DNA from 2 places in the Thalassotalea castellviae genome. Region 2 is predicted to be linked to the other one. Evidence: predicted binding sites of a transcription regulator. Region 2 holds the regulator's gene; the other holds the start of a gene.
What was found. Region 2 encodes FNR, which switches genes on or off when oxygen is low (the NO sensors DNR and NnrR bind a similar motif). Its sites were predicted from a motif close to TTGATCTAGATCAA; they were not measured.
Positions count from the first base shown of each region.

Region 1: hemN (oxygen-independent coproporphyrinogen III oxidase) is a predicted target of FNR. The motif match lies at 6,457-6,470, and genes of this name have one in related genera.

Region 1 covers NZ_JAVRIF010000004.1:181,942-193,859, reverse strand. Annotated here, with positions in the region: gene RM573_RS09605 (MJ1255/VC2487 family glycosyltransferase) at 1-483, opposite strand, end outside; gene RM573_RS09600 (phosphatase PAP2 family protein) at 480-1,001, opposite strand; gene RM573_RS09595 (methyl-accepting chemotaxis protein) at 1,337-4,105, shown strand; tRNA gene RM573_RS09590 (tRNA-His) at 4,160-4,235, opposite strand; gene RM573_RS09585 (DUF1285 domain-containing protein) at 4,434-4,970, shown strand; gene hemN (oxygen-independent coproporphyrinogen III oxidase) at 5,027-6,397, opposite strand; gene RM573_RS09575 (DUF2489 domain-containing protein) at 6,524-7,012, opposite strand; gene yihI (Der GTPase-activating protein YihI) at 7,022-7,594, opposite strand; gene RM573_RS09565 (VOC family protein) at 8,413-8,943, opposite strand; gene RM573_RS09560 (M61 family metallopeptidase) at 9,093-10,871, opposite strand; gene purU (formyltetrahydrofolate deformylase) at 10,975-11,835, opposite strand.
Region 2 covers NZ_JAVRIF010000013.1:37,207-49,124, forward strand. Annotated here, with positions in the region: gene pdsO (sortase-associated OmpA-like protein PdsO) at 1-780, shown strand, start outside; gene RM573_RS16935 (PEP-CTERM sorting domain-containing protein) at 1,201-2,001, shown strand; gene uspE (universal stress protein UspE) at 2,347-3,276, opposite strand; gene fnr (fumarate/nitrate reduction transcriptional regulator Fnr) at 3,466-4,185, opposite strand; gene RM573_RS16950 (sulfite exporter TauE/SafE family protein) at 4,230-4,895, opposite strand; gene RM573_RS16955 (M14 family metallopeptidase) at 4,968-6,017, opposite strand; gene RM573_RS16960 (AAA family ATPase) at 6,265-7,188, shown strand; gene RM573_RS16965 (DUF58 domain-containing protein) at 7,221-8,210, shown strand; gene RM573_RS16970 (transglutaminase TgpA family protein) at 8,267-10,339, shown strand; gene RM573_RS16975 (DUF4870 domain-containing protein) at 10,660-10,986, shown strand; gene recC (exodeoxyribonuclease V subunit gamma) at 11,111-11,918, shown strand, end outside.

The sequences.
Region 1 (11,918 bases), on a different contig from region 2:
GTTGTCATACGGGTGCCAGTGTAGACCAATATTGTATTTTGCAGGCGCAAAGTATTTCATGATACTGCGAGTTAACCAAGTATCTTGAGATTTTGGTGTATTATCGCCAAAGGCATATTGATGACCGATGCCAATCACTGGGACACCTTTTATTTTTGCTGCCCATGCTGTGACTGGTTCGAAATCAGTGATGACAAGATCGTATACCGCCAAGTCTAAATGGATAATATCGCTAATAAAACGGAATATATTATTATTTAACGCGGTTTTAAAATGATTAATACGACCATTCTCACTAATAAAAGTAAAGCCTTGCCTATGTTGATATTGTCCAAAAATGTCCATATCAAAAAATTTTTCTTTGGCTCTACCAGACAATAGGTAGTCAACTGAAAGGCCGCAACTTTCTAATTCTTTTGCTAAAACACGAGAACGCGAAATGTGTCCATTTCCTGTACCTTGAATACCATATAATATTTTCATAACCACCAACTTGCGAAATAACCAATGAATGTGCCTAAACTGGCTCCTGCTAGAATATCCGTAGGAAAATGAACGCCTAAAATGATGCGTGAAAGCCCAACCCCTGCTGCCCAAATAACGATTAAAAAAGCTTCGCTGCCCATGTAAGCAATAACTAATGTCGCCAAAAGAAATGACGCCATGGTATGACCTGAAGGAAAACTAAATTGGTCTGCAGGAGTAACCATCGAAAAAAAATAAGGAATAACCGCAGGAGGGCGAGGACGTTTTAAAGTGTTTTTCATTGAGAAATATACACTTCGCTCAACAGCAAATGCGGCAAGTGCAATCATGAAAAAGTCATACCCAGCTTGGCCATCTTTGCATAGTAAAATCAATGGGATCAAAAGCTGCATATAACCATCACCTGATCGTGAGAGCCATTTGATCGCCATGATGAAACGGCGATAACTATGTGACTTTACACACCAGAGTAAAACCCGACAATCATGTCGGTAAACATTATTTATGATGTTCATAAGCTCACAGTAAAGAGACCATATGACAAGCATGTGACAATCATGTGCTATTTAAGTGAAAGGCAAGAGGAGAATTGAAAGATACAACAGGCAATACCTTATCTGTTTTGTATTATTCCTGTTATTTTCGATGGCTAGCAGCCAGTTTATGACATAAGGAAAAGTTTTAATCACTTATTGTTATTAAAACTTTATTGGAGAAAATTGATCTAATTAATTTGGCTTACTATATTTTTATTAATGAAGTAAGCGCTTTCAATAACCGCAGATTTTTAACAAAAATTTCTACCAATAAACAAACAAAAATGGATTTATAACCAATAGGCAACCAAAATATGTTTAACTTTAATACGTTGAAAAATAAATTTACTTCGGCGTTTATCTTATTGGGTCTAATTCCCGCTATTGTTATTAGTGTTATTTCTACCATGAATAGCTCAGAAGATATTTCTTCGAAAGTTTATAATCAGCTAACAGCCATTAATCAAATTAAAAAACAAACTATCATAAACTATTTTGACGAACGTAAAGGAGATATGGGCGTACTCGTTAATTTCGCTGATACTATGCAAAATCAGGCATTTAACCAATTAACGGCAATCACCACCCTTAAGAAAACACAAGTAGAAGATTACTTTGCAAACAATACCGTTCAATTAGAAATGCTCGCCAACAACCGTGAACTTCAAGATGCAATTAAGGTGTTAACCGAAGATTTTTCAAATAAACCTAAGTGGCGATCTCGATTGGATCAATACGACAAAGCGTATAAATCATTACTGACTAACTTTGGTTGGTATGATTTTTTTATCATTAGTCAACGCGGCACTATTATTTACTCTGTTACAAGAGAAAGTGATTTAGGTCAAAAGATCACCGTTGATTTATCCGGTACTTCGTTTGAGAAAGCGTTTAATTTAGCGAGTAACAATGATGGTAGTGACAGTCATTTTGGTGACTTCCTTCCTTATCCTCCAAGTAATAACGACCCAGCTGCATTTGCGGTCAAACCGGTTACAGTAAATGGAAAACGCATTGGTTATATTGCCTATCAACAACCCATTGATAAATTGAATGCTATTTTAGGGCATAGAGAAGGGATGGGGGAAACAGGAGAGTCTTATTTAGTAGGACAAGATAAATTAATGCGCTCTGATTCTTATCTAAATCCTAGTCAATATTCTGTTATGGCATCTTTTGCTAATAAAAATACCGTTGAAACTAAAGCTGCAAATAGCGCACTCAATGGTGAAAAAGGCACGCAAGTTATAATGGATTATAACGATAATCCGGTGGTGAGTAGCTGGGATTATATTCAGCTTAACAGTGGTGTTCGGTGGGCCATTATTTCTGAAATTGATGTTGCCGAAGCGTTTAATCCGATGACGTCTAACAATGAAGAATTTTATAAAACATATATTGAAAAATACGGTTATTACGACTTATTTTTGATTAATCCTGATGGCCATATTTTTTATACTGTTTCTAAAGAAGCTGATTTTAATACCAATATTTTAAAGGGGACATACGCTAACACAAATTTGGGAACATTAATCAAGAAAGTGAGCCAAACGAAACAATATGACATCATAGACTTTGCCCCATATGCGCCAAGTAATGATGAGCCCGCCGCTTTTATTGCGCAACCATTACTTGGCGCGAATGGGGAAACTTCGTTATTTGTTGCGTTGCAACTTCCACTTGAAGGCATTCAAACCATTATGGGTATCAGAGAAGGTATGGGAGAAACCGGTGAAAGCTATTTAGTTGGTAGTGATTTGAGGATGCGAAGTAACTCATTTATTGATCCCAAAGGTCATTCAGTAAAGGCGAGTTTTGCAGGCACTGTTGCCAATAATGGTGTTAACACTGAAGCGGTTAAACGAGCATTACAAGGTGAGAAGAATACGAATATTATACAAGACTATAATGGCAACCCAGTGTTGTCATCATTTGACCGTATTGAATTTGGTTCGTTTAATTGGGCGATAATTTCTGAGATAGATGAGCCTGAAGCGTTCGCTTCAATTAGAAGTAACACTTATTTTATGATGGGATTAATGCTCATCTTTACTCTTATTATTGCGGTAACGGGGTTGTGGTTTGCAAAACGAATTTCAACACCAATCATTGAAGTGGCGGCTGTTGCAGAAAAAGTGGCCAGTGGTGACCTGACGATGACCATTGAGCAAACCTCAACTGATGAAGTTGGTCAATTACAAAAGGCCATTAAACACATGGTGGCAAACCTATCAAGTATGGTGAGCACTATTTCAGGAATTTCCTTACAACAAGCTTCCACCTCTGAGGAATTAGCTGCAATCACCACACAAACGAATAAAACCGTTGCGGAACAACAATCTATTTCTGAACAACTCGCTACTGCGATGCAAGAAATGGGGTCTACGGTGAACGAAATTGCCCAAAGTACAGCAACCACATCAACAGCGGTAGATAACATTCAAGGGAAAGTACTCGATGGTTCAAATAAACTCAATGAAACTTATCAATCAATTATGAGCATGGCGACTCAAATTCAAGAATCAGAACAAAGTGTTAAACGCGTCAGAAGTGATTTTGACCAAGTTGTTCATATACTCGATGTAATAAAAGGCATTGCTGATCAAACCAACTTGCTGGCATTAAATGCAGCCATAGAAGCAGCAAGAGCCGGAGAGCAAGGGCGAGGTTTTGCTGTGGTAGCCGATGAGGTAAGACAACTAGCACAGCGAACTCAAGATTCAACCAAAGAAATAGATAATATGATCAACACCATAGTCAATGGTGCAAATTCGTCCGTTGAAATTATGTCAAGTAGTGTGACATATGCAACAGATGTGCAAGAGCATGCAAAAGAAGTGATGGAGTTAAATAAAGTGGTTGAAAGTGAAATGCATCAGATCACTGACTTAAGTGCACATATTGCGACGGCAGCAGAAGAACAAGCCGTTGTGGTTGAAGAAATTCTACAAAATGTAGAAACCTTAAATGTTGGTGTTACCGAAACCAGTCATGCCACAGATAATATTGCAGAATCAAGTGTTGAGCTTGCTAGGTTAGCCACTGAATTAGAAAAAGAGTCGTCAGCATTTATTACCAAATAAATATAAAATTTGATTTTCGGTAAATTTGCCAAGGTAACTATTTTGCTATGAGAATGGGGTGGCTAATGGGACTTGAACCCACGACAACCGGAATCACAATCCGGGGCTCTACCAACTGAGCTATAGCCACCACTGATATTACTTGAAGCGCCTTGTCCTATAGGTGACAGGAAAAGCGCGGAGAGTATATTGCATTTATATCTCGATTGACAAGAAAAATCTTTGCTTTATCGCTAAAGTGTCCAAAAGATGTACCTTTGACTTTATTTTTCAATAAATCTCATCGTTTGTTACTATAAATGACCGCTTATTACCGTTAGGTGAAATCATGTCTTTAGATAAGTTATCAGAACAACTTAAATCAAATGCCACACAAAAAATGCCGCCTGTTGAGTTGTGGGACCCACCATATTGTGGCGAAATAGATCTCCAGATAAAAGCGGATGGCCAGTGGTTTCATAATGGCACGGCCTTTAAGCGCATGTCTCTAGTTAAACTATTTGCTTCGGTATTGAAAAAAGAAGCCGATGAATATTTTCTCGTTACCCCGGTAGAAAAAGTCAAAATTACCGTAGAAGATGCCCCATTGTTGATCACACAATGGATTTGGTTAGATGATGAACAAACCGTCATGCAACTAACTACCAATTTAGATGATACGTTTATCTTGTCTAAAGAGCATCCGTTGACTATCTCTGACGATGGCGGTCTTTACGTCACCGTTCGCCGAAATTTGATGGCAAAAGTCCATCGAAATGTTTATTACCAGTGGGTTAATTTTGCCCAAGAAGTTGATCAAGAAAACGAGGTAGCCTTAGCCATCACCAGTGATAGTGAGCAGTTTATTTTAGGGTATTTAGAGTAAAGGCTGATTTATGCTATCTAAAAATACCTCGACTGTTTCACGAGTGATTTTTTTAATTAAATCACGCGTGAAAAACGTTGTTGATTGATGTGTTGTTTCATGTAGGCGTCGAAACTCATACAAATTATACGTATCAGTAAACGTGCCTTTTGATCGACATGAATGGCATCTTCCGTTAACTCAATAAGACCATCATTAATAAAAGGTGTTAACAGCAATAAATCTTCTGAAAAGTAATCATCAAATTGGATATCGTACTTTTGACTAATAGTATGTTTATTGAGGTGAAGATTACACATTAATTCACGGATCACTTCGCCGCGGATCACATCATCTTGGTTTAATTCTACTCCTTTAATCTGCGCGTTTTTTCTTGATTCAATCGCTTTATAATACTCTTGAAGCTCTTTAATATTTTGGCAAAAAGAGTGTCCGATATTACTGATTGATGATACTCCTAGCCCTAAAAGGTCACAATTGCCTTGAGTGGTATACCCTTGAAAGTTACGATGAAGAGTGCCATTTCTTTGCGCGATAGAAAGTTCATCATTCGGTTTGGCAAAATGATCCATACCAATAAAGTCGTAACCAAAGCCGCACAGTTTTTCGATGGCGAGTTTCATTAAAGCAAATTTTTGCTGTACATTCGGCAGCCATTCATCGCGTAATTTACGTTGTGCTGCAAACCGACTCGGAAGATGGGCGTAGCTAAATAATGAAATACGGTCAACATCCATTTCATGAGCTTTATGTAAAGTTCTGGTAAAGGTCTCTATGGTTTGATGAGGTAGCCCATAAATTAAATCTATATTTATGGATTTGAAGCCTACTTTTTTAGCATGAGCGATAAAATCACTAATAAATTCGGTAGATTGCACCCGATTGATGGTTTCTTGTACTTTTTGGTCGATGTCTTGAACACCAATACTAATGCGATTAAACCCTAAGTCATAGAGGTGTTCAGCTAAATTCATTTCAATTTCACGAGGATCTATTTCAATGCTCATTTCCACGTGTTCTGCAAAATGAAATTTCGATTTTAATAACGTCACTAGTTTTGTGATTTGTTGATGCGTTAAAAAGCTTGGTGTACCACCACCCCAATGTAATTGTTTTACTGTGTATTCAGTGAATAATTCGGCGCGCGCATTAATTTCTTCTGCAAGGTACTCTAAATAAGTGTCAGCTTTGCTGCGATGGCGGGTAATTACTTTGTTGCAGCCACAGTAATAACAAAGACTATGGCAGAACGGAATGTGAACATATAAAGATAATTCACGATTAGGAGAGTTTTTTATTGCTTTAATAAAGTCTTGATCTGAAAAATCATCATGAAATTCTAAAGCGGTTGGATACGAAGTATAGCGAGGACCACTGGTGTTGTACTTATTTAATAGTGTGCTGTCGAAAAATTGATTGGCTTGCATGAGCGTTCACTAAACTAAAAAACTATGAGCTTATTATAATGAAGTGACAGCTTGTGTTATTGATCACGCTCAAGCTTTAGGTGAACTATTGTCTTAAATAAAATATCAGCTAATGTAGCTCACATACTAAGTAAGATCGGCGACCCTTTCAGCAGCATATTGATGTAAAGTGTTTACATTTTCTTTTACTGCATCGGCTAATCGCGCTTCAATTTTTACCCGCTCAAAGTCGAGTTTCATTCGCTCTCGTTTTTCAAGTTTTTTACGTGCTTCTAAAATCGGCATATGTTTTATCGCTTCATAGAGCTCAAAGATAGCAGGAAATTGTTGATGATGATTTTCGCTGGTTTTGAGGGAGTCGAGCAATACCGACAGTCGCCAGCAACCTTCAGAAATATCACATTGTTCTTCTTTCATTGCTCTGACGATAATCACAATACTGTCGAGTATTTTCTTGTCATGCTGATTGAGAGAACGCTGACGTTCTTGCTCTGCTTGCGCTTGCTGTGCGGTTTGTTTTTTTAATTGTCGTAAGAGTTTAATCGCATAAAACGCTAAGGATGCAACAATAAGAACAGCGATTACGATTAAGTAACTCCATGGATTTGCAAACATTTAAATACCTTACTCGAAATCTGAAAATTTATTATTGTCTAACTTATCCCACAATGCGTCTTCATCAACTTCAGTATTAGCTTGCTCTGTTGACACTAATTCATCGTCATCATCTAAGCCTAGTTGCTCTCTTAGGTTGCTATGACGATCCATTTTTAAATTAAAGTAGTCAATTTCTTCTTCGCTTAGCGCTATTTCATCGTCTTGTTTTTGTAAAATCTCTTGAATACGAGCATCCGCTTCGATTTCATATAACTCTTCTTCTAACGCTTGTTGGTTATCAACAACTCGGATGGCCGCTATTGGCGAGGCTTTAGTTTGTTTCGGTGTGGATTGTTTTTCCGCCATCGGGGCTTTGGTTAAGACGATGGGCGTTTTACTGCCAATTCTTGGATCTTTATTCGTCTTTGAAGCAGCATTTTTATTTTGCTTAACTTGTGCTTCTTGTTGACGGTTGCCTGGCGCCTTACCGTGCTTTTTCTTGACTCTTTTATTGCTCACTTCTACGGTTTTTTTTCTATCTTCTTTGTTGGCGCTAATAGGAGCAATACCCGGTTTTCTTGATTTTTTCTTACGTGACATAATTTTCGAAGTTGGTTAACGAGCAATAACGCTATTTTACGTTAGTTTGCGAGGAAAAGGGAAATTCAATGAAAATATATCGCTTTTTTCGATTTAAAGAAGAAAAAACGACGGCATTGCCGTCGTTCATGAGATTATAAATTTGACTTAAACTGCAAATATTATAGTCCAATTCTTAAGTGGTAATCCTAACCTATTAGCACAGTCCCTGTAATTTTGAGTAATTTATACAATGTTCCAGTATTGTTATTAAGCTTCCCTAGTCTTTTATTTTTTTTGGTCATCTTGACACTTTTTTAGGCTATCCCTACTGTCCCCCTGGACAAGAAATAAACGATCTTCCTTAACTTTAGTTAACCATCCCTATTCGAATTTATCATATTCTTTGAATACATATTGCTGTCCGTGCAACATCATCCTTTTTATTATTGCTACTTTGTAGCTGGAAATACTTTACCGAAGTGAACGAATGGAGCAAGTAATAAATAAAAATTAATTGACAATTTAATTGATGTTTATTTATTAACTTACTGTTTTTCTTTGTTAAAATCATGTTACAAATTTATTAATAGTTATCGTATTTGTTATTTAATGGTCAATGTCTTACAAAATTAATAGCCATTATCTTACGCTAGGCTTGTTTGAATTTTATACGAATATTTTCGTGGATTAGTGATTGTCTACCAAAATAAAGCTATCTTTTCATCGCTAAGTTAATGAATTTTAAGCCGAGATTGATCAAGTAATAAAAAAGCCCATAGCTAGGATATGGGCTTTCAATGATGCATCCAAAAATAATTAACTGCTACAGAGTAACGTTAATCGTGCTCGTGTAACCATGCTGCATGTTTAGGGGCACGTTTTGTCACTGCCCATTCATCTATCATGGCATGTGCAACGTCATTTAATTGTTTATATTGCTCTGGCGTACCAATATCCGCGGCTAATTCCAAACGATGGCCACTAGGGTCGAAAAAATAAATTGATTTAAACACCCCATGATGAACGGGGCCTAATACATCAACACCTTTTTCAACCAATGACTCTTTTGCGGCAACTAAAGCATCAACATCAGCAACTTTTAACGCCAAATGTTGCACCCAAGCTGGCGTATTACGGTCACGGTCCATATCATCAGAGTTTGGTAGTTCAAAAAAAGCTAATACATTGCCCATGCCTGCATCTAAGAAAATATGCATGTAAGGATCAGGTGCTTTGGTTGAAGGGACTTCATCTTCAGCGATAGCGAGAACTAAATCCATGTTTAGCTTATCTTTATACCACTCAACGGTTTCTTTAGCGTCTTTACAACGATAAGCAACGTGATGCACTTTTTCAATTTTGATCATTTTAGTTTCTCTGCTGTTATTGTCTTACTTTGGCTAAGTGTAATATAAAGTAACTTTTGTTACTAATTTGTGCGGCTTTCGCCTACACATAGTCTTGACGATATTGTTCGTTAATATTTACACTCAATGTCAAAGTCATAACGACAGCGTTAAATAATGACCTGCCATTTTTGACTAAGTGCCTTGTCTGTTTCAGATAAAGTGACGCCAGTTAACGGTGAGTCTTTAAACTGCAATGTACTCGTTAATAACTGATCATCACGTAAATAATGACAAATCACCTCACTATTTTCAGGTAAATAATTGGCTAGTTGTTGTATCGACTTCTCCGTAGCATGCATATTATCGACAGCTATAATGACATCGTTTACGGCTAAACTGGCTTTGGCGGCAGGAGAATCTTCAATCACTTGACTAACTTTTAAGCCGATTGACTGTGGCTTATAGTGGGCGCCTATGTAAGGTACATAGTTTGTGGTAACTGTGGTCTCCATTTTATTCAGTTCTTTGAATTTACTGGTATTGAATGAAACGCCAACCTTGCTTAATAATTCAGACAATTCAACTCGTTTGGCGGTATTTAGTAAATTTTTAATATCGTCACTGATATCTTCATTACACAATATATTCACGATATTAATAAAATCTTCTTGCTGAGTACCAATATTTGGACGACCAAAATGTATCCATAATTCTTTCATTAAATGGTCTAAACTGTATTGACCTGATGATTTTTCGCGAATGGTTAAATCTAACCATAAAGCAATTAAAGAGCCTTTTACGTAATAGCTAACAATATTATTTACGGCGTCAGGACCTTGCTGATAAAATTTAGTCCAAGTATAAAAACTTGATTGAGTGACACTTTGTTTAAGTTCGCCTTTACCACGATACACACGTGTTGCAGCTTTACTTAAAATGGCTAAATAGGCTTCAAAAGTAATGATCCCTGCACGAAATAGGGAAAAGTCATCATAATACGACGTGATTCCTTCATACGCCCATAATTGTTCCGTGTAAGACTCTTTATCTAGTTGATAAGGAATAAAGGCTTTAGGCTTTATTCGGCATATGTTCCAAGCATGAAAGTATTCGTGGGAACATAACGATAAAAATGCTTGATAATCATCTGATAACTCATGTGGAGTATTGGGATTAGGCAAGTCGAAACGACTGGCTTGTAAAATGGTGGAGTTTTTATGTTCAAGGCCACCAAATCCATCGGCTAATAAATGGGTAATAAACCAATATTCTTTAAAAGGAACTTCACCAAATAAATTAATATGGTGTTGGCAAAGCTTACTCACATCAGATGAAATTCTGGCACGGTCACCATAATGTTTACTGGTGAAAACCATATGGTGAATCACGCCTTCCACTTCAAATTCAAAACTGTCGAAATCGCCAATGGCAACAGGGCAGTCGATAAGATGAGCATAATCATCGGCATAATATTCGCCAAAGGCATACTTAGCGGTATTTTTACTTCGAGGTAATCCCGTTGCTACACGCCAATGTGAATGATCACTTGGAGAAGATATGTGTAAAGAGCAGGCTTGTTCTTTAAGCTCCTCAATGGCCAAGAATGTTGAACTGCCATTAAAAAATCCGCGTTGATTATCTAAATAGGCGGTTCTTACGGATAAGTCGAAAGCAAATACCTGATAGTTGAGTGTAGTTTGCTTATTTTTTGCTGTAACTTGCCACGTTTGTTTGTCGATGGCGTGTAACTCAAGTCGGTTATTTTGTTCATCCGTTGCATTGATCGCAATCAGATTTTTCGCAAAATCACGGATCATATAACTACCGGGTAACCAAGCAGGAAGCGAAAGCGTGTAGGTTTTATCGGCTTCACTTTGAAAGTGAATACTTACATCAAATAAATGACTGTTGAGGTTTGAAGGAGATATTTTATATTGAACTGTCATTGTGACTAAACTCTAATTGTGCATTAGGGCTTTTATACCCTAATGCCAAAGAAATTCATAACGCCATAATGAGAAATAGCAAAAAAATTTTCACTAAATGATATTAAGTTAAAATAATTGTTTTATCACCATTTAAACAAATACGTTGTTCGGCGTGCATTTTTACGGCATGACACAAAGCTACCGCTTCTAAATCATGACCTAAATGCACCATCTGTTCGATGGTGAAAGCGTGGTTAATAGGCTTTACTTCTTGCACAATAATAGGACCTTCATCAAGGTCAGCTGTCACATAATGTGCAGTCGCGCCAATTACTTTTACCCCACGCTTATGAGCTTGATGATAAGGACGAGCTCCTTTAAAACTAGGTAAAAAGGAATGATGGATATTAATGGCGTGGCCGCGTAATTTATCACACATATCATCCGAGAGTATTTGCATATAACGGGCTAATACCAGAAGATCTGCTTGAGTTTCCTCAATGATGTTTAGCATTTGTGCTTCTTGTTGGGCTTTTTTTCCAGCTTCCATCGGCAAATAATGAAAAGGAATATCATGCCAATCAACCAGAGGCTGACAATCTAGATGATTTGAAACAACCGCAACAATGTTAACGGGCAAAACATTGGCTTTCCATTTTGTCAGAAGTGAAACTAAACAATGATCGTCTTTTGAAACGGCAATGACAATATTTGGAACATCTTCAACATTACGTAATTGATGCTGCATATGTAGTGGCGTTGCCAGCTCTTCAATACCTCGGCTGAATTCTTCCATTGGCACGGTCATGTTGCGATCATCAAAGGCAATACGCGAAAAAAAAGTATCGGTATCAGGATCACTATATTGCGCAGTTTCAGTAATAAACGCACCATGCTCAAATAAGTTTTGTGCTACTTTTGCTAACACACCAGAGGTGTCGGGGCACTGCCAAGTTAATATGTAATGATTGATTTCACTCATGTGAAGTTAATTTTTAGGGATGATGAAAAGAGTTTGCCAGTTTTAAAGGGATAAACAATCAAATTTATCAAATTAATTAGAAA
Region 2 (11,918 bases):
AAAAAAACTTGCTTAGCATGCTTTGTAGCAACCTCATTAATTTCAACACCCTTAATGGCAAATGATGATGTAAAAACTAGTGAATTGACTAAAGCAGAGCAACATAAACAAAACGAAAATATTGGCTTTGGAAGTGGTCTTGTATTAGGGGCTGTAGTAGCAGGGCCAGTAGGGGCTTTTGTTTCAGGGATCCTAGGTGTGTTTACAGCAAAACATATCAATGTCAGTAATGATAAAGATGAGTTAGTAGTGCAACTTTCAAAAGAACAGAATAACCATCAACTTGCCCTAGCAAATTATCAGCGAAAAATGGAGCAGATTGAACAAGAATACCAAAATGAATTACTCGCATTACAAAACAGTCAACACAATACAACACAATTACAAGCTGAAAACTTATTAATGAGTTTACAATTTTCAACAGGGTCAAGTGATATTCAACCGCATTATCAAGGTCAAATTGACTCGTTAGTGAGTTTACTCAAGCAAGCGCCTGAATTGATGATTGATTTATCAGGTTATACCGATTTACAAGGTAACGAAGCGCTTAACCATGCCTTATCAATTGCTCGAGTCAATGCGGTTAAACATGCTTTAATAGATAAAGGAATAACAGCTGAACGCATCAACTTATTTGCTTATGGAGAAGAATCTCCGGTTGTCGCTAATAATCAGCAAGAAGTTAGTTTTTATGATCGACGCGTTGTCATCAAACTTAAAACTAGTCATGATTCAACAGAAGAGTCTTTAAAGCAGCAACAAATGGTGGGAAATTATTAACGCTAATTCGAAGAATCATAGTACTAGATAGCGGTGAAGTCACAAAGAAAACCAAGACGTTATTTTAATAGCCTATTACGTCAATATAGAGCGACTATTTTTCAATAGTGGCTCTTTTTCTATGGTAAATAAATTATCTTGTATTCGACAAATTCTTTTTCATTTTGACAGTCATAACATCATTATTAACGTGTATAAAAAAGCCATTAACGCTATAAATCATTTCTGAAAATTGAACGGACGTGCTGTCGGGAAATTTTACATAAGTAAAAGCATAATAATTCCGTCTTCTGTAACTTTATGATTCTTAGTGGATTACTGAGATGGCATCTTTTATGCACTTTAATATTTTTAACGTACTTTTAGCCATACATAAATACCTTTCATTTTTGATGAAAAGGGATTAGAAGGATAACTCAAATGAAATACAAATTTCTGAAAGGCTTAGTTACTAGCTTTGCATTGGCCATTAGTTGTACATCAAATGCAGCATTAATTTATGGTTCAGATCCCATAAGTGCAGGTACACCATTAACCGTGTTTGATACTAATACAGGCACAACTACCGTTTTAGGTTCGAGTCTTTGGAATTTAGGCTTAGCCTTTGATAATAGTAACTCACTTTTTGGGATAAATGGTACTACTGTCTATTCAGTTGACATTAATAATGGCTCAACCTCACTTATCGGCAGTGGACTTTGGCAAGGGAGTTCAGAGTCAGCAACCTTTGATTTAAATAACAACTTGTTAAGCGCTACCAGTACTGGTTTATATAGTATCAATACCTCTAATGCGGCGACAACTTATTTAGGAGCATTTGTAGGGCATAGCTCATACGATGGAATATCAGTTGCAACAACCAATGTAGAAACTATTTTAGGAACCTTTCTTGCGGGTACCATCTTTGCTGTTGACTCTGGTCAATTGTATGTTATTGATCCTAATACACTAGTTTCTACTTTTTTAATGTCTGCACCAGCAAGTGAAACGATCGCTTTTGATGCCAATGGGAATTTATATGCTAATGACTATACTAATGGTTATTACCTTTTAGATCTCGTCAATCAAAATCATACATTTCTAGGGGGAAGTGCACATTTTGGCTCTGCTGTATATGGCGCATACTCTCCTCAAACAGACGTTCCTGAACCCTCAACACTAGCTATTTTTGCTTTGGGCTTAATAGGGTTGGCTTTCCGTAAATTTAACCAAAAAGGTTAAATATTTACGTGGTAATGTAAAACACTGATCAATTAGATCAGTGTTTTTATTTTTAAAGACAAACAACACCATATCTAACGTTGATGTTGAGCCGTTTTGGGCTGTTATTTTAAATTGTCTCCATCAGAATCAATCAACATTAGTCTGTTAAAGTTCTTTCATCACTTTTGTTAATTAATTTTCTTGATAAATATAAAAATAAAAATAAATATTTTTACTGAAAAAATAAGCCGCTTTGCTATTTCAGCAAAACGGCCCTAGTAAATAAAACAAGCAATGTGTTACCTTGTTTGCGTATTAAACTTATTATTTAATACATTGATAAAATGGTCTTTAACATAAGCGTTAATTGGCAAGTGGTGAAACATATCCATCCGGTTTTAAGGCTAAAACATCACAGTTTAAATTATCAATTAAATGTTCAGCAGTATTCCCGATCAGGGCAGCGGATAATCCTGTTCGGCCAATAGTACCTAAGATCACTAATTCTGCATCTAATTCGTCTGCCAGCCTGACAATGATATCTTCTGGTAAACCTTCTTCCACATGGGTGTGCTCTTTACTGATTGCAAACTGTTGAGCATGCTCATCCATCGCTTCTATATGATGACTTAACATGGATTCGTTGTATTCGTTTGCATTAAATTCAGGGATCTCAATTGCGATATTAACGGGAGTGCCAGGGAAAGAGTTGACCAAATGAACATTTGCCTTGATCAATTTTGATAGATTGATCGCTTCTTCTGTTATTTTTACATTTAAAGATTGATGCTCTGCTTCAGCACTGCCTACATTGAGTGCCGCGACAATATTGCCATTCATCGGCCATAAATGATCTTTCACTAATAAAACAGGACAGGGACATTTTCTTAAGATATGCCAATCAGTTGGCGTGAATATGACTGATTTTAATTTATCGTGCTGATGTGTCCCTTTAATGACTATGTCATAGCCATTATTTAATACTTCTTCAATAATGGGTTCAAAAGGTCTATTGTGCCAAATTACTTTAGTATCTATTGCAATATTATCGTGTGGTAAAACGTTAATTAACTCATTCAACCATTGAATACGATCATTAATTAACGAGTTGCGCATAGCTTCACGCTCATCGTTTGACAGCATGGTAGTCATCTCATAAGAAAAATCATATATCGAAAGGAAAGCTGTGATGGTGGCCTGAGTTTGTTTGGCTAATTCAATCGCTCTTTTTAAGGCTTTTTGATCTTCAGTGGTTGGATCTATGATTGCTAATATTTGATGATACTTTTCCATATTCGCTCCAGAATAACTCATGTTAATGATTTACTATCAGTATAGTTATATTCTTATATAACACATAGTTGAAGATTGTTTTAAATCAATAAATTGGTCGTATTGAAGGAAAAGTTAAGCAAGCAAATACTTTACAGATGTTTGAGAAATATTTACGCAAGGAAAAGTATGTGGGAGAGTGATCTGCTGCTATAGCGCAGCACAATCTTCAAGCTTATCGCTGTCTAAAATCGTAATAAGCTTGCCATCAACTTTAATTAAGTCATTTTTATTGAATCGATTCAATAAGCGACTAATTGTTTCAACCGTTAAGCCGATATAATTGCCAATATCACTGCGAGTCATCGTCAACCTGAACTCAGTGGCTGATAATCCCCTAGCGTGATAACGGGCGCTTAAGGCACATAAAAATGTAGCAAGACGCTGCTCAGCATTCTTACGGTTCAATAAAGTTAACATTTCTTGATCATTTTTAATTTCAGAGCTCATCATACGAAGGATTTGCTTTTTAAGCTTTGGCATATGATTAGATAAATTATCTAAGGTATTATAGGGGATTTCACAAACCATTGAAGTTTCTAATGCTTTTGCAAAGCTCGGATGTTCAGACTCTGCTATGGCATCAAACCCTAATAAATCTCCTGCTAAATGGAAGCCGGTAATTTGTTCTTCACCACTTTCGTTTACCGTAAACGTTTTGAAAGTGCCAGAGCGTATAGCGTATAAGGACTGCATAGTTTGACCATCTTGAAAAAGCTGCTCACCTTTATGGATAGGGCGTTTCCGGTCAATGATTTCATCAAGGGTTTCTAACTCTTTTTCATCAAGAGAATACGGTAGACAAAGTTCACTGATGCTACAATTTTGGCAATGAATATGTTGTTGTGATGCGCTTTGATTCTTGTACATATTTTCCTTAACATCTAAGTTAATTATCCACTTCGAGTATGGTATTAGAACATTTGTGTATATGCAAATTTTAGCGTCAAGATACCATAACTTATTAGTAATAACGCCATAGTTTTTCTAAAATAATTATTTTGCATTAATAGCTTTATAAAAGTAAAACCAAATGAAACCGTCAATAACGCAGGTAAAGTACCAAGCCCAAAAAACATCATGATCAAACCTCCTTTTATTGCGTTGCCGCTGGCTAAAGACCAGGTTAATGTTGAATAAACTAAACCACATGGTAACCAACCCCATAAGGTACCTAAAAGGAAAGATTTCTTTACACTCTTTATCGGAATTATCTTTTTACTTAAAGGCGATAAGTGTTGCCAAAGGTGTTTACCAATTACTTCAACTTTTGATATCCATAATAACCATTGACCAATGTATAATCCGAGCAAGATTAAAAAAATACCGGCAATAATTTTTAAAGTGACAATAGGAAATCCTAAGTGTTTAATTGCGAGTGAGCCGGTTAAACCTGCGATAGCACCTATCAAAGAATACGAAAATATTCGCCCTACGTTATAGCTTAATATAAAGGGGGTTTTGTTTATTTGTTGCGGTAATGCAGACGTAAGCATGGTGGTAATGCCTCCACACATCGCAATACAATGACCACCACCTAATAAACCGATGACGAAGGCTGATAGAAAATCTAATTCCATACAAAGACAATATCTTTCACTGACAATCTTGGCTGGAGGTTAACATTATTCATCACAGGTAAAAACTATTTATCACGTTTCAAAGGTTCCTAAAGAATGTTTAACGACATAAAATAAACAATCATTTTTGGCGATAAACTTGTTTGTTGTTGCTTTAAATATTCTCAAATGAGTTGCACAGACTAATTGATTGTCTCGTAAAGTGAAAAATTCGTCGATAACGTTTTCTTGATCTTCATTTAATAATTGCAAATTTTTTAACCCTTTTGAATCTAACCAACCTAGCATTTGACCTTGATGAGCGCCACCATAATTAAATTGCTCAATATTATCTAATAACGTCACACCACATTCACCTTCATAGTGATGGCTATAGGTTAGTTCTACATTGTTTTTTAACGTTAACCGTAAGGGTTTACAAATTATCTCAACGGATTTTTTTTGTGGGTAATTAACGTTTGGCGGACATTCAGCGATGTTTTGTATTCCTTCAAAAGCGACTTCATGCGCTTGTTCGTCATTACTGCCTCCACACTCAATTGTTATGGTTGGACAACTAAAAGCTTGTTCAGTTAATGCGCCTATTTGTAAGCCTGATAAAATTACCGCATCGCAAAAAAATGAAGTTAACGCGATTTCTTTCATTGATAACGTCGGCGATACAGCAAAAGCAGGACTTGAACCCGAACAGTTATGTAAGTCAACGACGAATTCAGGGGTTACTTCTCTAATGGCTTCTTCAATGAGTCGAGCTCGAGCATAGTAACCATCATTTCGTGAAATACCAAAACAGCGATTTAGATCAATTCCATGCGGTAAAAAACGTTGACTTAGTAACGGGCTGGCATTCGCGGCCTCTACTGAACAAATAATAAACCTAATATTCGTTTGCGGTGTCGGTAATTCCCCTAAGGAAGTCAACCAACGGTGAATGGCAATTAATCCTGATGGTTCATTACCATGTAATAAAGTGACAATAACACGACATTTATCAACATGTTTACCGGCTACATCAATCACGGTTGGTACATCTAATGATAATAAAAACTGTTTAAAGTCAGCTTTAAGCGTAATTGGCTCTGGGTTATTTAAATATTCAATGTCATAAAAATCTATATTCATATGTTTTTTATTATCACTAAGTAATATCATTAACGGATTGTTTTTATTGATTAAAAGTTAATATTATAGTTATCAACGGACACTTTGACGTGTAAAAACAATTCATTATTATGTAGAAATAACAGGCACTATTTAAGTTTCTATTATCTGCTTTGTTAACGAGCAGATAGCATGTCATACTCAAAGGTGGAACTTGTTGATTAAGGTCAATAAATTTTTATTAAACCATTTTAGTAAAAGGATATTCATGCAAGAACTCGTCATTCAAGCGTTATCACAGATTGAACGATTTGTGATCGGTAAACCTGAACAAGTCAAATTAGCACTAGCCTGTTTACTAGCAAAAGGGCATTTATTGATTGAAGATTTACCCGGTATGGGAAAAACGACTTTAGCCCATGTATTAGCGTCTTCAGTAGGGTTAAATTATCAACGAGTTCAATTTACCAGCGATTTGTTGCCTGCTGATGTTATAGGCGTGTCAATTTTCGATACAGAAAAACATACGTTTACCTTGCACAAAGGGCCTATTTTTAACCAAGTCGTTTTAGCCGATGAAATCAATCGAGCCAGCCCTAAGACACAAAGTGCGTTATTAGAAGCGATGGAAGAAAATAGTGTTAGTCTTGATGGCTGCACGCATTCTTTACCCAGACCTTTTTTTGTCATTGCAACACAAAACCCATTATTTCATGCAGGAACTTATCCCTTGCCAGAATCTCAACTAGATCGTTTTATGATGAGAATTTCATTAGGCTTCCCAGATAAAAAGGCGGAACAACAAATATTAAAATCTGCCAATATTTCGTTAAATTATGAGGAAATACATTCGATTATTTCCCTAGAAAAATTACAAACAATACAAAAACAAATCAGTAATCTTTATGTTTCAGATCCGGTTATCGATTATGTTATTGCGTTATTTGAACATTCTCGCAGTGGCCAATTAGCCGTAAATCCGTTATCACCTAGAGCAGGCAAAGCGCTGATCGCTGCAGCGAAGGCTTGGGCATTTATTGATAATCGAGATCATGTCCTTCCTGACGATATTAAATCAGTGTTTAGTGCCGTCTGTGAACATAGAATGGTTGGGCGTCAAATGACCGGTCACGAATCATTCTCAACACAAATACTGAGTACAGTTGATAGCGCATCATTTTTCAGTGATTAAAACGTTTAACTCATCATGGATGCTCATAAGCTATGTTACGTAAGTTAAGTCGATTAATTAAACAATTTTTCACTAAAAAGTTTGATACTTGGTTGAATCAACGTATGCCAAGTCAGCCTAATCATAAGCTTGCACAAAGAAATATCTTTATTTTGCCTAGCCGATTTGGTCTTGCTTTCATCTTTTTTATCGTTTTGCTTTTTATTTTAGGAACCAATTATCAAAATAACCTCATCATTCTTTTGAGTTATTTATTTACGAGTTTATTTATCACAACCATGTTTTATAGTTTTTTTAATATGGCGGGTTTACAGGTGGACGGTAATGGTATTTATTTTGGGTTTGTTGATGAAAAAATTATCATTCCTATTAATATTTCAGCTCAGCAATATAAACAATCTTTTACTTTCTCCTTTTCAGAACAAAAACCTATCTCAGTGGCTTCAATCAAAGATAAAAAAAACGTAACCATCCCTGTAAAATATAAAACTCGAGGGGAAAAACACCTTGGTCGTTTAATTATTGTTAGTGAATATCCTTTAGGTCTATTCAAATGTTGGACAAAATTAAAGTTTGATATTAGCGTGATCTGCTTTCCCAAAGCGCTTGAGTGCCAATCCTATTCTAACAACAATATCAGCGCTCCGCTTGAAGATAATTTAGCGGTTGAAAGTAGTGTATTAACAAAAGGTGACGACTTTTATGATTTAAAGCGTTATCAACGCGGAGAGCCTTTAAGTCAAGTTGCTTGGAAACAAGTGGCCAAAAGGAATATTTGGCATACCAAGCAACATAGTGATCCTCATAGTCATGCTTTGATTTTAGATTTTAATGATATGCCAAGTTCAACAGTAGAAAATAAACTCAGTAATCTGTGCTATTTAGTGCTTCAATATCATCAAAGTGGGGTTGAATTCGGTTTATCGTTACCTGGTCAAAGTCAAGAAGCATTTATTGAAGCGGGTAGTGGACAAGCGCATGTTAATCAATGTTTAAAAGCGCTGGCAATCTATCATGCTTAATATATTTTACGACTTTAAAATGATAAAAAGTATGTTTGATCAAAAGGATGCTTAGCATGTTTTCTTTTCGAAGCAATAAAAAAGCTAAAGCTAGCAACCATGCTGAAATTACTTTATCTAATGCCCTGAAGTTGCAATTGATTTTTATTCAACTACTTAATTTATCGGCATTAATGACCGAGCTGGCTTTATGGTTTATTTCATTGAGTTTATTATGTTTGCTCTGGCAACTTGCTATATCTTTGCAATATATGGCAAAACCTGCAAATTGGGTAAAAATTTTAGTCTCAATTGTTGGCTGTCTTTTATTAGTTATCTCTGCTAAACATTTAGGGCTTTTATTAGGAATGGTCCATTTATTGTGTTTGGCTTATTTACTTAAACCATTTGAACTACGCTACCGAAAGGATTTTTATCAGCTCGTTGTCCAAGGCCTTTTTATACTAGCGACGGCGTTTATATTTACACAATCAATTTACTTTACCGTGGTAATATTTTGTTTACTAATATTAAACCTAGCATGGTTATTGAATTATTTTTCTAAAGATAATCATTTAACTACTCACATCAAGCAAACAGCAAAATTGTTATTGCAAAGTTTACCTCTTGCCATCGTATTATTTATATTTATGCCAAAGCTCTCTCCTTTATGGCATGTTCCGCTGGCCAATTCTGCCAAAACCGGCTTAAGTGACGAAGTCACCATAGGTGATATTTCTCGTTTAGCTTTATCAAATGAATTAGCATTTCGAGTAGAATTTACCGAGACCACGCCAAGTTATCGACAAATGTATTGGCGGGCCATTGTCTTAGATCAATTTGACGGTACGACGTGGCGAAGGAGTAAAAAAAGTAAACAAGATCTGATTGAACCTGAACAGTCGGTTCAAAATATCGATATAAGTACACCTCAATTATCCTATCAAGTGATAGCTGAGCCTAGTTTCCAACGTTGGTTGTATGCGTTAGATGTAGCAAAATTAGAAGACGTTAAACAGAACAAAGTCGTCTTCCAATTGAAAGATCGTACAATTTTAAGCCGTGAAAAAATTGCCCAGCCTTTATCATACTCAGTGACGAGTTTGATTGGTAATCCGCCAGCATTATTATCGACCGAAGAAATTCACAATAAATATTTAGCGATTAATCCAGATACGAATCCATTACTCGTTGGGTTTGGCAAGCAGCTTAAAAGTAAATACGCTGATAACAAACAGCTAATAGAACAGGTGTTAACGACATTTCGACAAGAAAATTATCGCTATACACTTAACCCGCCAATATTAACCAATAATAGTTTGGATGAGTTTTATTTCGATACAAAAGCAGGTTTTTGTGAACATTATGCCAGTAGTTTTACCTTTCTGATGCGAGCCGCCGGCATTCCATCAAGAATGGTATTGGGGTATTTAGGCGGCCAATATAATAGCCAAGGTAATTATTTTAGTGTTTTACAAAGGGATGCGCATGCGTGGAGTGAGGTTTGGTTAGAAAACGAAGGTTGGGTTAGGGTAGATCCTACGGCTTCGGTTGAGCCAAGTCGTGTAGAACAAGGGTTTTCACAGCAACTTCTTTTAGAAAAACAATCATTATCAAATAATTTTGACGTTTATAACTACTTTTCAGGTTTTTGGTTGAGTCAATTATTACTACAATTTGAAGCGCTTGATTACCTATGGACCAAACTGGTTATAAACTTTACGCAAGAAAAACAAAGTCAGTTATTCACTCGTTGGTTTGGTGAAAATTTTGACCTTGCTACTGTCTTGGTTATAACAGCTACATTATTCATGGTTGCTATAACTTTTTGGCTCAGGCAGTGGTGGGGTAGAGTCAACACACGGGCACCACGTTGGATTTACTATTATCAACAAATTCACAAAAAATTAACTCATATTGGATTAAAGAAAGGTCATGAACAAATAGAAAATAACTTTGTTAAACAAATTGCTGATTTTGACGTTCATCTTGCAAAAGATTATCAACAACTTATGTCAAGCTTTCAGTCAATTGCATATCAAAGAAATTCTCCTGAGAAACAAGCAAGATTAATCACACAAATGAAAACACAATTTCAGCGATTCAATAAACGCATTCACTCATCCATGATTAAAAATAAAAGAAAATAGTTAAAAGGTTAAACTCAATATATTTGATAAATGGTGTTATTAATAATGTCCAAAATGTCATTGTAAATGGAAAACATGACCATTGTGCTAAACAACCTGTTTCTACTTCAGATTTTAATTTTCAATCAATTTTATAGATTGAATTGTTGGTAATTTATTGTTTTTATAACAAATAAATATTAATAGGATATTCTTCTTTAAAATAAATACCTTATAAATAACCTCACTTACTTTTCACAAAACCATCACATTTGTGGTCTTGCTTAGATATCTGATCGCAGCTAGATTTATAGTTAATGGAATTAATGAAGGTTGAGTTTATGTTTTCTCATTCTGATAGTCGTTTACAATATGACATGGTGAAAATCGTCTCTGTTCTTTCTTATCTGACCGTCATCGGATGGTTAATCGCGTTATGTTTATATGGCGATCATAAATCCTCTTTTGCGCGTTTTCACCTTCGACAATCGCTTGGTTTAATTCTTACAGGCGCTATGTTGGCTTTTATCCCATTAATTGGTTGGTTGCTTTGTCTTGGTGTCATAATGGCCTGGTTTTTAGGTTTATTTCATGCGATTAACGGTCAGCGCAGGTATCTACCTATTGTGGGCAAGTTTTATCAAACTCATTTTGATTTTATTCAATAAATCCAACTACTTTCTTAACGACTACTGTTATTTGAAAGTTTGAGTTTAACGCCAATTCTACTAGTGATCTGTGCCTCAATATGATTAAATTCATTTAATACTTATTTGATAATTAGGTTGTCTGTTGATCTACCTTTATCCCGCCAATAAAATGGAAAATTTATTAGCGCTTGTTGAAAAAATTCAACAAATTTCTCCTTTACCTGTTTTCTCCAAAGAAGTCTTTATTGTCCAAAATGCGGGCATGCAACACTGGCTCAATATGTCTTTAGCTAATAAGCGAGGGATCAGCTTTAATATTGATTACGCGTTACCAGCACAATTCTTATGGGGATTGGTGAGAGCCCTTGTCGATAAAGGCGATGGGGTTGAACAGTCACCATTTTCTCGAGAAGCTATGTCATGGCGTATCTATGTACTTTTAGGCGAAAATATTGTACTTGAAGATGAAGAATTTTCAGCCGTAACGGGTTATTGGTTAAAGCATGATCAAGCTTCGTCACATCATTTAAATAAAAATTTTACTAAGCAAGAAAATTTAAAGCGTTATCAATTAGCCTGTCAACTCGCCGATTTATTTGAGCAATACCTTGTGTTTCGACCTGATTGGATTGATGCTTGGCAAGCAGGTAAATTTTCTCAATCAGTTTTGGCCGAATTAAATGAATCTTGTTTTAAAGATAATTTTCACACATTAGAAAAATGGCAAGCTAAATTATGGCAATTTTTGGTCGCAGAGCAAGATTACAACCCACTTAACTTACTAGAAAAAGCTCAAGATAACTTAGCAAATCATGCTCATTTAATTCCAAAGCGTATTTGTTTATTTGGCATTAACGCCATGGCTCCTATGTGGTTATCTTTTATTAATGCTTTAAGCGATGTGACAGAGGTTCATTTTTTTCATTTGAATCCTTGTGTCGATTATTGGG